4 regions of the Rhizobium sp. No.120 genome follow, and region 4 is predicted to be linked to each of the others. Evidence: predicted binding sites of a transcription regulator. Region 4 holds the regulator's gene; each other region holds the start of a gene.
What was found. Region 4 encodes LexA, which represses DNA repair genes until DNA is damaged. Its sites were predicted from a motif close to TGTTCNNNNTGTGTTCNG; they were not measured.
Positions count from the first base shown of each region.

Region 1: ACYJRZ_RS03015 (ribonuclease T2 family protein) is a predicted target of LexA. The motif match lies at 1,155-1,172, and genes of this name have one in related genera.
Region 2: ACYJRZ_RS22700 (helicase-related protein) is a predicted target of LexA. The motif match lies at 846-863, and genes of this name have one in related genera.
Region 3: ACYJRZ_RS10515 (sel1 repeat family protein) is a predicted target of LexA. The motif match lies at 1,010-1,027, and genes of this name have one in related genera.

Region 1 is NZ_BAAJNQ010000001.1:603,658-605,862, forward strand. It holds gene ACYJRZ_RS03005 (DMT family transporter) at 1-68, opposite strand, end outside; gene ACYJRZ_RS03010 (alpha/beta hydrolase) at 88-1,020, opposite strand; gene ACYJRZ_RS03015 (ribonuclease T2 family protein) at 1,186-1,932, shown strand; gene ettA (energy-dependent translational throttle protein EttA) at 2,057-2,205, shown strand, end outside.
Region 2 is NZ_BAAJNQ010000009.1:109,159-111,363, reverse strand. It holds gene ACYJRZ_RS22700 (helicase-related protein) at 1,105-2,205, shown strand, end outside.
Region 3 is NZ_BAAJNQ010000002.1:985,846-988,050, reverse strand. It holds gene ACYJRZ_RS10520 (pyridoxal phosphate-dependent aminotransferase) at 1-602, shown strand, start outside; gene ACYJRZ_RS10515 (sel1 repeat family protein) at 734-997, opposite strand; gene ACYJRZ_RS10510 (DUF2147 domain-containing protein) at 1,460-1,798, shown strand; gene ACYJRZ_RS10505 (hypothetical protein) at 2,004-2,180, shown strand.
Region 4 is NZ_BAAJNQ010000003.1:98,470-100,674, forward strand. It holds gene ACYJRZ_RS11000 (VOC family protein) at 1-467, opposite strand, end outside; gene lexA (transcriptional repressor LexA) at 885-1,607, shown strand; gene ACYJRZ_RS11010 (ComEC/Rec2 family competence protein) at 1,588-2,205, opposite strand, start outside.

The sequences.
Region 1 (2,205 bases), on a different contig from region 4:
ATCATCGACAGGCCGAAGGTCAACTCCGATTGCAGCAATCGGACCGAGGAGCCGCTGGAGGTGGTCATTGCAAAATTTCCTTGAGAATCAGGTCTTTGCCGTTACGCTCTTGCACCAGTCGGCGAAGTTGGAAATAGCTTCCTCGGCACCGATTTCGTTGATCGTCTCGTGCCGCATGTCGGGATAGATCTCGGTGGTGATACGAGGGAAGCCGGCTCTTTTCAAATGCTTTGCCAACCAGGAAATCGCTTTCGCATTGTTTGTCGCCGGATCCTTGCCGCCGCCGACGAGATGGATCGGCATGTCGCGTTGAAGCCGGTCGAGATAGATCTTTCGCGGTGCCTGGAAGGTAAGCTCGAATATATCGAGCCAGAGCGAAACTGAGGCATCGAAGCCGCAAAGCGGATCGGCGATATATTTGTCCACCTGCTCCGGAATACGCGAGAGCCAGTCAAAATCGGTGCGGCGGTTGGTGATCGATTTACCCCAGGTGCCGAAGGTCAGTCTCGGCAGCAGTCCGCTCGGGACGTCCGACCCCTTGAACATGCGCTCCGTTTTCAGGATGAGCTGGGCGGCGCGGCCGGCGAGGCCCGGATTGAAATTGGAATTCCAGACGGTGACCGCATCGAACTTGTCCGGATGCGTGACGGCCGCGTTCAGACTGATCAATCCGCCCATGGAATGCCCGAACAGGATGATCGGAAGGTCGGGATGGGTACGTGCGGCAAGCTCGCGCATGGCGAGCACATCGGCGATCACCTGAGCAGCGCCATTTCTGCGGGCAAAGCGGCCGATGGGGGCATCAGGGGCGGTCGTTTCGCCATGGCCGCGATGATCGTGGGCATAAACATGGAAGCCTTGGCCTGCCATCGCATCGGCGAAGGTCTCGTAGCGGCGTGAATGCTCGGCAAGGCCGTGCGATATCAGCAGGATGCCGCGAGCATCGGTTACCGCCGGCAAATGATGATAGGCAAGAGTTGCGCCCGTCGGACTTTTCAGGCGCTTCGTCTCGACGAACATAGATCCGTTCCTCCCCACTTGGACGTAAGGTTATCATCTGCCCGATTGCAATGGATAGGTGGTAAAGCTCACAGAAATAAATCTTTCCGAGCGCTGCGATTCAGGATTGCGCCCGCTCGCTCAAACTGCTTATTTGTTCCCATAATGTTCTAGTTGGAGGCAAGAATGAAGCAGTGGCTTCGGGTATTTGCAGTTGTATTTATTTCTATTGGGACGGCGGCGGGCGCCGTCGCACAGGAACATAGCCGCGGGCGGACGCGCTTTATCCTGGCGGCGAGCTGGGAGCCGGCATTTTGTCAGACGAACCAGAAGAAGGCGGAATGCCGGAACCAATCGTCAAACAATCATGATGCCACGAATTTTTCGTTGCATGGTCTCTGGCCGATGCGGCAGGAATATTGCGATATTTCCGAGGATCTGAAGCAGGCAGATCGCGGCCGCGACTGGAAAGACCTGCCGGCCGTGCAGCTGTCTCAGGACGTGAAGGCGAAGCTGGACAAGGTGATGCCGGGCACACAATCGGGCTTGGAGCGGCATGAATGGATCAAGCACGGCACCTGTACGAAGCTGAGTGCCGATCAATATTTCTCCATCGCCGCCGGCTTGATTGCCGAACTCAATACATCGGCCGTGAGGGATCTCTTTGCGCAGAATATCGGCAAGGAGCTGGATGCCGAGAGCATCAAGGCAGCCTTCGACCAGAGCTTCGGCGAGGGCGCCAACGCGCGCATCAAGATGAGCTGCCGCCGCGTCGGCGACGTCAGGATGATTTCGGAGCTGACAATCGGTCTCTCGGAAGATGCGATCGATCCCCCACAGAGCAATGAGCCGCGCCTCGCCAAATTGATCCAAGGTGCCGGCAGCACCGCCTTCGGCTGCGATCGGGGTGTGGTGGACGCGGCCGGCTTCTGAGAAATACGGCCTTTCTGACGCGGATAATGCCCTCGGACAAGGTTTCGCCGTTGCCCGAGGGCAGGGTTTCGCCTACATAGCGGCACAAATCGCAACGCTATTCGTCCGTGGAGCAACCCAAGCTATGGCACGTCAGTTCATTTATCATATGGCCGGTCTGAATAAGTCCTATGGCGCCAAGAAAATTCTCGAGAATATCCATCTCTCCTTCTACCCCGATGCCAAGATCGGTATTCTCGGTCCGAACGGCGCAGGTAAGTCGACCGTGCTGCG
Region 2 (2,205 bases), on a different contig from region 4:
TCCGGCTAAGAAATAAAAATGCGCGTGCCTGGCAGTTGGAGCGCTCAATAAAACGTTAATATGATCGCGCCGCGCAACGGATCACGGACGTGTCGTTAAATCGTCCGTATGGTTAAAATATAATTAAAATACAATGGGTTGTGGTGAACGAAACGAGAAAGGCCGGATGTCTGTGATTCGTCGGCGATTCGTTCTGCATTTGAACTTTGGTTAACGGCTGGGCGGTCTGCCGACATGCCGCATACAAGGATGCTACCCGGCAAATGGCGTTCAGGTAGTGTGTTCGCCGGCGGATTCGTTAATTTGCAGAGGACTCCGAAACGGTATCGCCGCTCGAGCCGATCTCCATGTCGGGATGCTGGTCCGGCAAGATACAATATCTAGCCGTGAACAAATGCAGTATCCGCTGCTATCCGCGATTCGTCACCGATTCGTTCCGGCTTTGATCAATGTGTTAATTGATGCAGCCTTTGCGTGCGTTCATCGATTCATTATAGCTTCACTCGCCAAAAGGCGAGCCGCAATCGCAGATTCGGCTCGGATTCGCATCTCAACCATGCAGAGTCCGGTCTATCCTTGCCGAGAAACCGCTAGATGTTGTGGAGAACAAAACGGAATCGGGAGGTCGCTGCAATCAGTCGCAGATTCGGTCCGGCTCTGGCAGCCGATGTAAGGCTGCTGGCGGATTCACAGGAAAAGTCATGATTTACAGATCATTAACCATGATACGATGCAAAGTCCCCTTGGCTGAGGCCTCTTTGCTTGACTCTCTTGTATGGAAAAAAGCCGCGTAGGGATGATTCAGTATTTGGTGTGAATCCTTCTCTTGAAATCCATATATTGTAGTGAACAAATAAAGAACTATGTCGAGTCACCGATTCGTCTCCGATTCGTTCTCAGGCTGTTCCGGAATCGCCAGGACTCGCATGGGATGCAGTGTAATTGTAGCTTATGGTTGAGGCGCTCAAATATGAAATCGAATGTTGCCGCATCTGTTTTTTCATTCGGGTCTTGCCTTTGTCACATATGGTCGTCATCTGTTCGTTTCCTCCAGGAGGAACAGGCTGATCGGAAGACGGCCGTTTCTCGCCCATGCACGGACCTATGACTCAGACTTCGCAGCCCATGATCCTGAGCGGACGCGGCGTAACCGCGGTGCTCGGACCGACCAATACCGGCAAGACCCATTATGCCATCGAGCGCATGGTGGCACACGGCAGCGGCGTAATCGGCCTGCCGCTGCGGCTGCTTGCGCGCGAGGTCTATACGCGCGTCGTCGAGAAGGTCGGCGCGCAGAATGTCGCGCTCGTGACCGGCGAGGAAAAGATATCGCCGCCCAATGCGCGCTTTTCGGTCTGCACGGTCGAGGCTATGCCGCGCGAGACTCGCGCCTCCTTTGTCGCGATCGACGAAGTGCAGCTTGCCGGCGATCTGGAGCGCGGACATATTTTTACCGACCGCATTCTGCATCTGCGCGGCCGCGATGAAACCTTGCTGCTTGGCGCCGGCACCATGCGGCCTATTCTCGAGCAGCTTCTGCCTGGGATCACTGTTCTCGAGCGGCCCAGGCTGTCGCATCTCTTCTACGCCGGGCAGAAGAAGATCACGCGGCTGCCGCAGCGCACTGCCATCGTCGCCTTTTCCGCCGACGAAGTTTATGCGATCGCGGAGCTTATCCGCCGCCAGCGTGGTGGCGCGGCCGTCGTCCTCGGCGCGCTTAGCCCACGTACCCGTAATGCGCAGGTGGCCCTCTATCAGGCCGGCGATGTCGAATATTTGGTTGCGACCGATGCAATCGGCATGGGGCTCAACCTCGATGTCGATCATGTCGCCTTCGCCCAGGACCGTAAGTTCGACGGCTATCAGTTCCGCAATCTCAATCCGGCCGAGCTCGGTCAGATCGCAGGTCGCGCCGGTCGTCATCTCAAGGACGGCACCTTTGGGGTGACGGGACAAGTCGATCCTTTCGACGACGAACTCGTGCGCCGGATCGAGGGACACGAATTCGATATGGTCAAGGTGCTGCAATGGCGCAGCAAGGATCTGGATTTCGCTTCGATCGCGGCGTTGCGTGCAAGTTTGGAAGACGCGCCTCGCGTGCAGGGCTTGACGCGGGCGCTGCCTGCAGTAGACCAGCAGGCGTTGGAATATCTGTCACGCGATCTGGAGATAGTCGATCTTGCCAGCAACCCGGCTCGGGTTGAG
Region 3 (2,205 bases), on a different contig from region 4:
GCTGGTGGGATGCCGACAAGATCGTCGCCTTTGCCCGTGAATTGCCTGACAATTGCCTGCTGATCCTCGACGAAGCCTATAGCGAAACCGGGCCTGCCAGCTCTCTGGCGGATATCTCCGCCCTAATCGACTTGCCGAATGTCTTGCGCACCCGAACATTCTCCAAGGCCTATGGGCTGGCCGGCGCCCGTGTCGGCTATGCCATCGGCGCGCCGGAGACCGTGCTGACCTTCGACAAGATCCGTAATCATTTCGGTATGAACAGGCTCGCGACCGTGGCGGCGCTCGCCGCGTTGAAGGATCAGGCCTATCTCGCCGAGGTGATCGGCAAGATCCAAGCTGCGCGTGAAGAGATCGGCGCGATCGCCCGCGACAATGGTCTAGTACCCCTTGCCTCCGCCACCAACTTCGTCGCCATCGATTGCGGCCGCGACGGCACCTATGCCCGCGCGATCGTCGACGGGCTGATCCAGCACGGCGTCTTCATCCGTATGCCGGGCGTAGCGCCGCTCAATCGCTGCGTCCGCGTGAGCGTCGGGCCAAAGCAAGATCTCGCTCTCTTGGCCGAGGCGTTGCCGAAGGTCCTGAAGGCGATCGGTTAAGCTCAAAACGACGAAACCGCGCCTGCCTTGTCCCGGCCGGTCGCGGTTTTCATCGTTCGGCGGCTCGCCTCTCCCCGTCCGCCGACATCCCCTCCTTTGAGGTCAGTGCGTCGTATTCGGTTTGGCCCGCTTCAGTGCGTAGTCATCCACTCGCGGGCGGCGCGCAGCGCTGCTGCGAGCTGCATCTTGGTCAAGGTCGCGGCAACGTCGGCGCGAAGCTCGGCGGCGCGCTCGCTGCCACGAATGGCGGCGATATTCAACCATTTGTGGGCGGCAACGAGGTCTGCATTGCAGCCCCTGCCGGTCGCGTAGTTTACGCCCAGTTCGCAAAGGGCATCGGCGCTGTTACCACCCATCATGGCATTTCCAGACATGGTCGTTTCGAAGCGTGCCATCGGTTTTATCCCTGTTTTACTTCTGTTCGTATCTGCCCTGTTTTCCGTTCGAACCTTGCCGTCGTTCGCGGCTTTCCGGTTCTTCCGGCCGGCGGGTTTGCCCCGCTCGTCTGATGGCTTCACTATCGCAGACGGCTTTCAAAAAACGCCTAAAATGCATGATTAATTCGATGCAAACAAAGTGCAAATGCTTGGTAAACTTGGGATTTTGTTAAACATCGCTTCCCTTGCAAATTAAGGATTTTCGCGTGAGTTTAACCTTCCATTAGGATTTTGATTTAAACCCTTCGTTCACCACAAAAAGAGCGCAGTTGAATTCGATGTCGTGTTTCGAGGATGTGCGGATACCCACGGAAACGGGATTTGAGCTCCGAAAACCGTATTTACCTTTACGTTCGCGTTAGATAATCTCGCCACATTCCCGGCAGTGGAGCCGGAGGCGCCTCGGGGAGGAATAAGAACATGATCCGTGCGACCATTCTTGCTGGTGCAATGCTATTGGGTGCGAATGCGGCCTTTGCGGAAGAGCCGATCGTCGGCAACTGGAAAACAGTTGAGGGCGATACCGCCGCCATAGCTTCCTGCGGCGACAGCTATTGCGTGACGCTGAAGACGGGCAAATATGCTGGCAAGCAGATCGGCAAGATGCAGGGCAAGGGCAACAGTTACACGGGCGAATTGACCGACCCATCCGAAGACAAGACCTATAGCGGCTCCGGCACGGTCAGCGGCAACAAGATCAAGATGCAGGGCTGCGTGCTGAAGGTATTCTGCAAGTCGCAGACCTGGACAAAGCTCTGAAAAACCTCTCACCCTTGTCGATAAACGTCGTGAAGCCTGCCCGCCAACTGCCGGCAGGCGTCTTGTTATTTACCTGCGAGGAGAGGCCGGCGACCATTCGAAACCGGTAATATTTCTGAACGCCGGATGAACCGGTATCTCAGCACCTGTTCAGCCTGACCATGGCAAAACAGTGTCCAGTATAGGGCACGGGTAGGCCAAGGACATGGACTCGATCATCATCGCACGGCGCTTCATTGTCATCATGCTGTTTGCTGCCGTCTTCGCATTCAGCTTCTCGGTTGCGGTAGAGCATGGCGGCCGCAGCGGTGCGCAGTCGCATTTTGGGGCAAGCTTCACTTGCCTGCAAACCGGCACCCCTTACTGCACGACCGTGCAGTAAGTGGATGTCTCCGCGCGTGACGCGT
Region 4 (2,205 bases):
CAGCAGAAGGCGAGAAAATCCGGCGCGCGCAGATCCGCGGCAAAAGCAAGACGAAAGCCGGCCGTGGTTTCCGTGCCGTCCTGCATCTTCATGGGACGGGAGAAATCCAGCATTCGTCCCGCAGAAATCGCCGCCGCTTTGAAACGCTCGTCATCCGCCACAGCATCATCCGTACCGAACACCACGGCCGAAAAGCCATCTTCCCCCACCCGGAAGCGATAGGCCTGATCGCGCGCAACAAAAACATTGCCATCCAGGATGCTCCTCCCGCACTCTTCCGCGGATGCCACAGCCAAAGGCTCTAAATAGGTTTTATCGGCAAGATAAACGCAGGCATTCTGTGTGCCAAAGGGATGGCGCGCATCCGGAGCCACTGTAAAACCGAGCTTGCCGAGGCGCTCGCGCGCCAGGGCGATATCGACGGTCGGCAGCACAAGATGATCCAGTGGATGCTGTGACGAATTCATGGTTCCTCCTGTTTGCCTGTGGGAGCAGATTTGCGCCCATCCTTCGCTCAATTCAAGACAGGAACATGGACACTCGACGCACAGGGGCAGGACCGAAGGCAATCTCGCAAACGTGATCGCTGATTCTCAATTCCATCGGGCTTCAACGACGACGCGCAACATCGATCCGCTTCCTGGATACGCCGACCAAGTAATAAGGCATGAGAATGGAAATATCGACATTTCATATATTTTTCAAATCGTTGCAGCATGTATAGCGTCTCGACGTGTTAAGCCGATCCATTCGCAACTCGTGTTTATTTAATTGACCCTGCAAGGCTTTACCGAAATTTAAGCACTTGCGGAACACATATGGAACATATAGTGTCCGTTCTGGATTTGTTTCACGGCTTTTCTTGATTCTGGGGTTCCAAGACGATGTTGACGCGCAAGCAGCAGGAACTGCTTCTCTTCATTCACGAACGCATGAAGGAATCTGGTGTTCCGCCATCCTTCGACGAGATGAAGGATGCACTGGATCTGGCATCCAAATCCGGTATCCATCGTCTGATCACGGCGCTGGAGGAGCGCGGCTTTATCCGCCGGCTGCCGAACCGAGCCAGGGCCCTCGAAGTCATCAAGCTGCCGGAAGCCTATAGTCCAAGTCTGCAGCCTCGCCGCGGTTTTTCGCCGAGCGTCATCGAAGGCAGCCTCGGCAGGCCACAGCCCGCCGCTCCGCCCGCTCAGCCGAAGGTCGCAAATGACGATCATAGCGGTTCGGCTTCCGTGCCCGTGATGGGCCGGATTGCTGCCGGCGTTCCTATCTCGGCCATCCAGAACAATACACACGATATTACCGTTCCCGCCGACATGCTTGGTTCTGGCGAACATTATGCGCTTGAAGTCCGCGGGGATTCGATGATCGATGCGGGTATCTTCGACGGCGATACGGTCATTATCCGCAATTCGACGACAGCCAACCCGGGCGACATCGTCGTGGCGCTCGTCGACGACGAAGAGGCGACACTGAAGCGCTTCCGCCGCAAGGGTGCCTCCATCGCGCTGGAAGCCGCGAACCCAGCCTATGAAACCCGCATCTTCGGGCCGGATCGCGTGAAAGTTCAGGGTAAGCTCGTTGGCCTTATTCGTCGCTATCACTGACCGGTGAGTTGTCGACGACTGGTGGTGCCTTTGCAAGTGGCGCGTCAAATTTGCCGGTGCGCCAATCATAAGTTCGATGTCTGGTCCATGGCCGCTGCGGGTTCTCGAATGCGGCTGATATGATGGGCTTGTCGGCGGTAAGCATCATTTCGATGGAGCCGGTTTTGCGCAATGTCGCACCGGTTATGAGCATCGCTCCGGAGCGGCAGTAGTCCAGCCGCAGCCGGATATGTGTCACGATAATGTTCCCCGTGTCGCAAGCTGCGGGCAGGTAGGCTGCGTTCTCGATGGTGACCAATATCACGCCGTTTTCCAGCATGGCTACGCACCATGCTCCCTTCTGACAGGCAAAGCTTCCCTGCATGGTACGATCTAAGGCTTCCGCCATTGCTGTACCGACCGCCTTCTGCTCTTCGTTACTTAGTCGCTTATGCCGATCCGTCTTGCTGATCTGCGGAAGCCGGTCATCGGTCGCAAGCATCGTTGGCGGTTGATGTTCGGCCGCGACCAGCGCTTTTTGCCATTGCTCGAAGATGAAGGCCTGCGGTCTCTCGCGATTGGTGGAGAGAATATCATCCTGGCGCAAGGCAACGAGAAT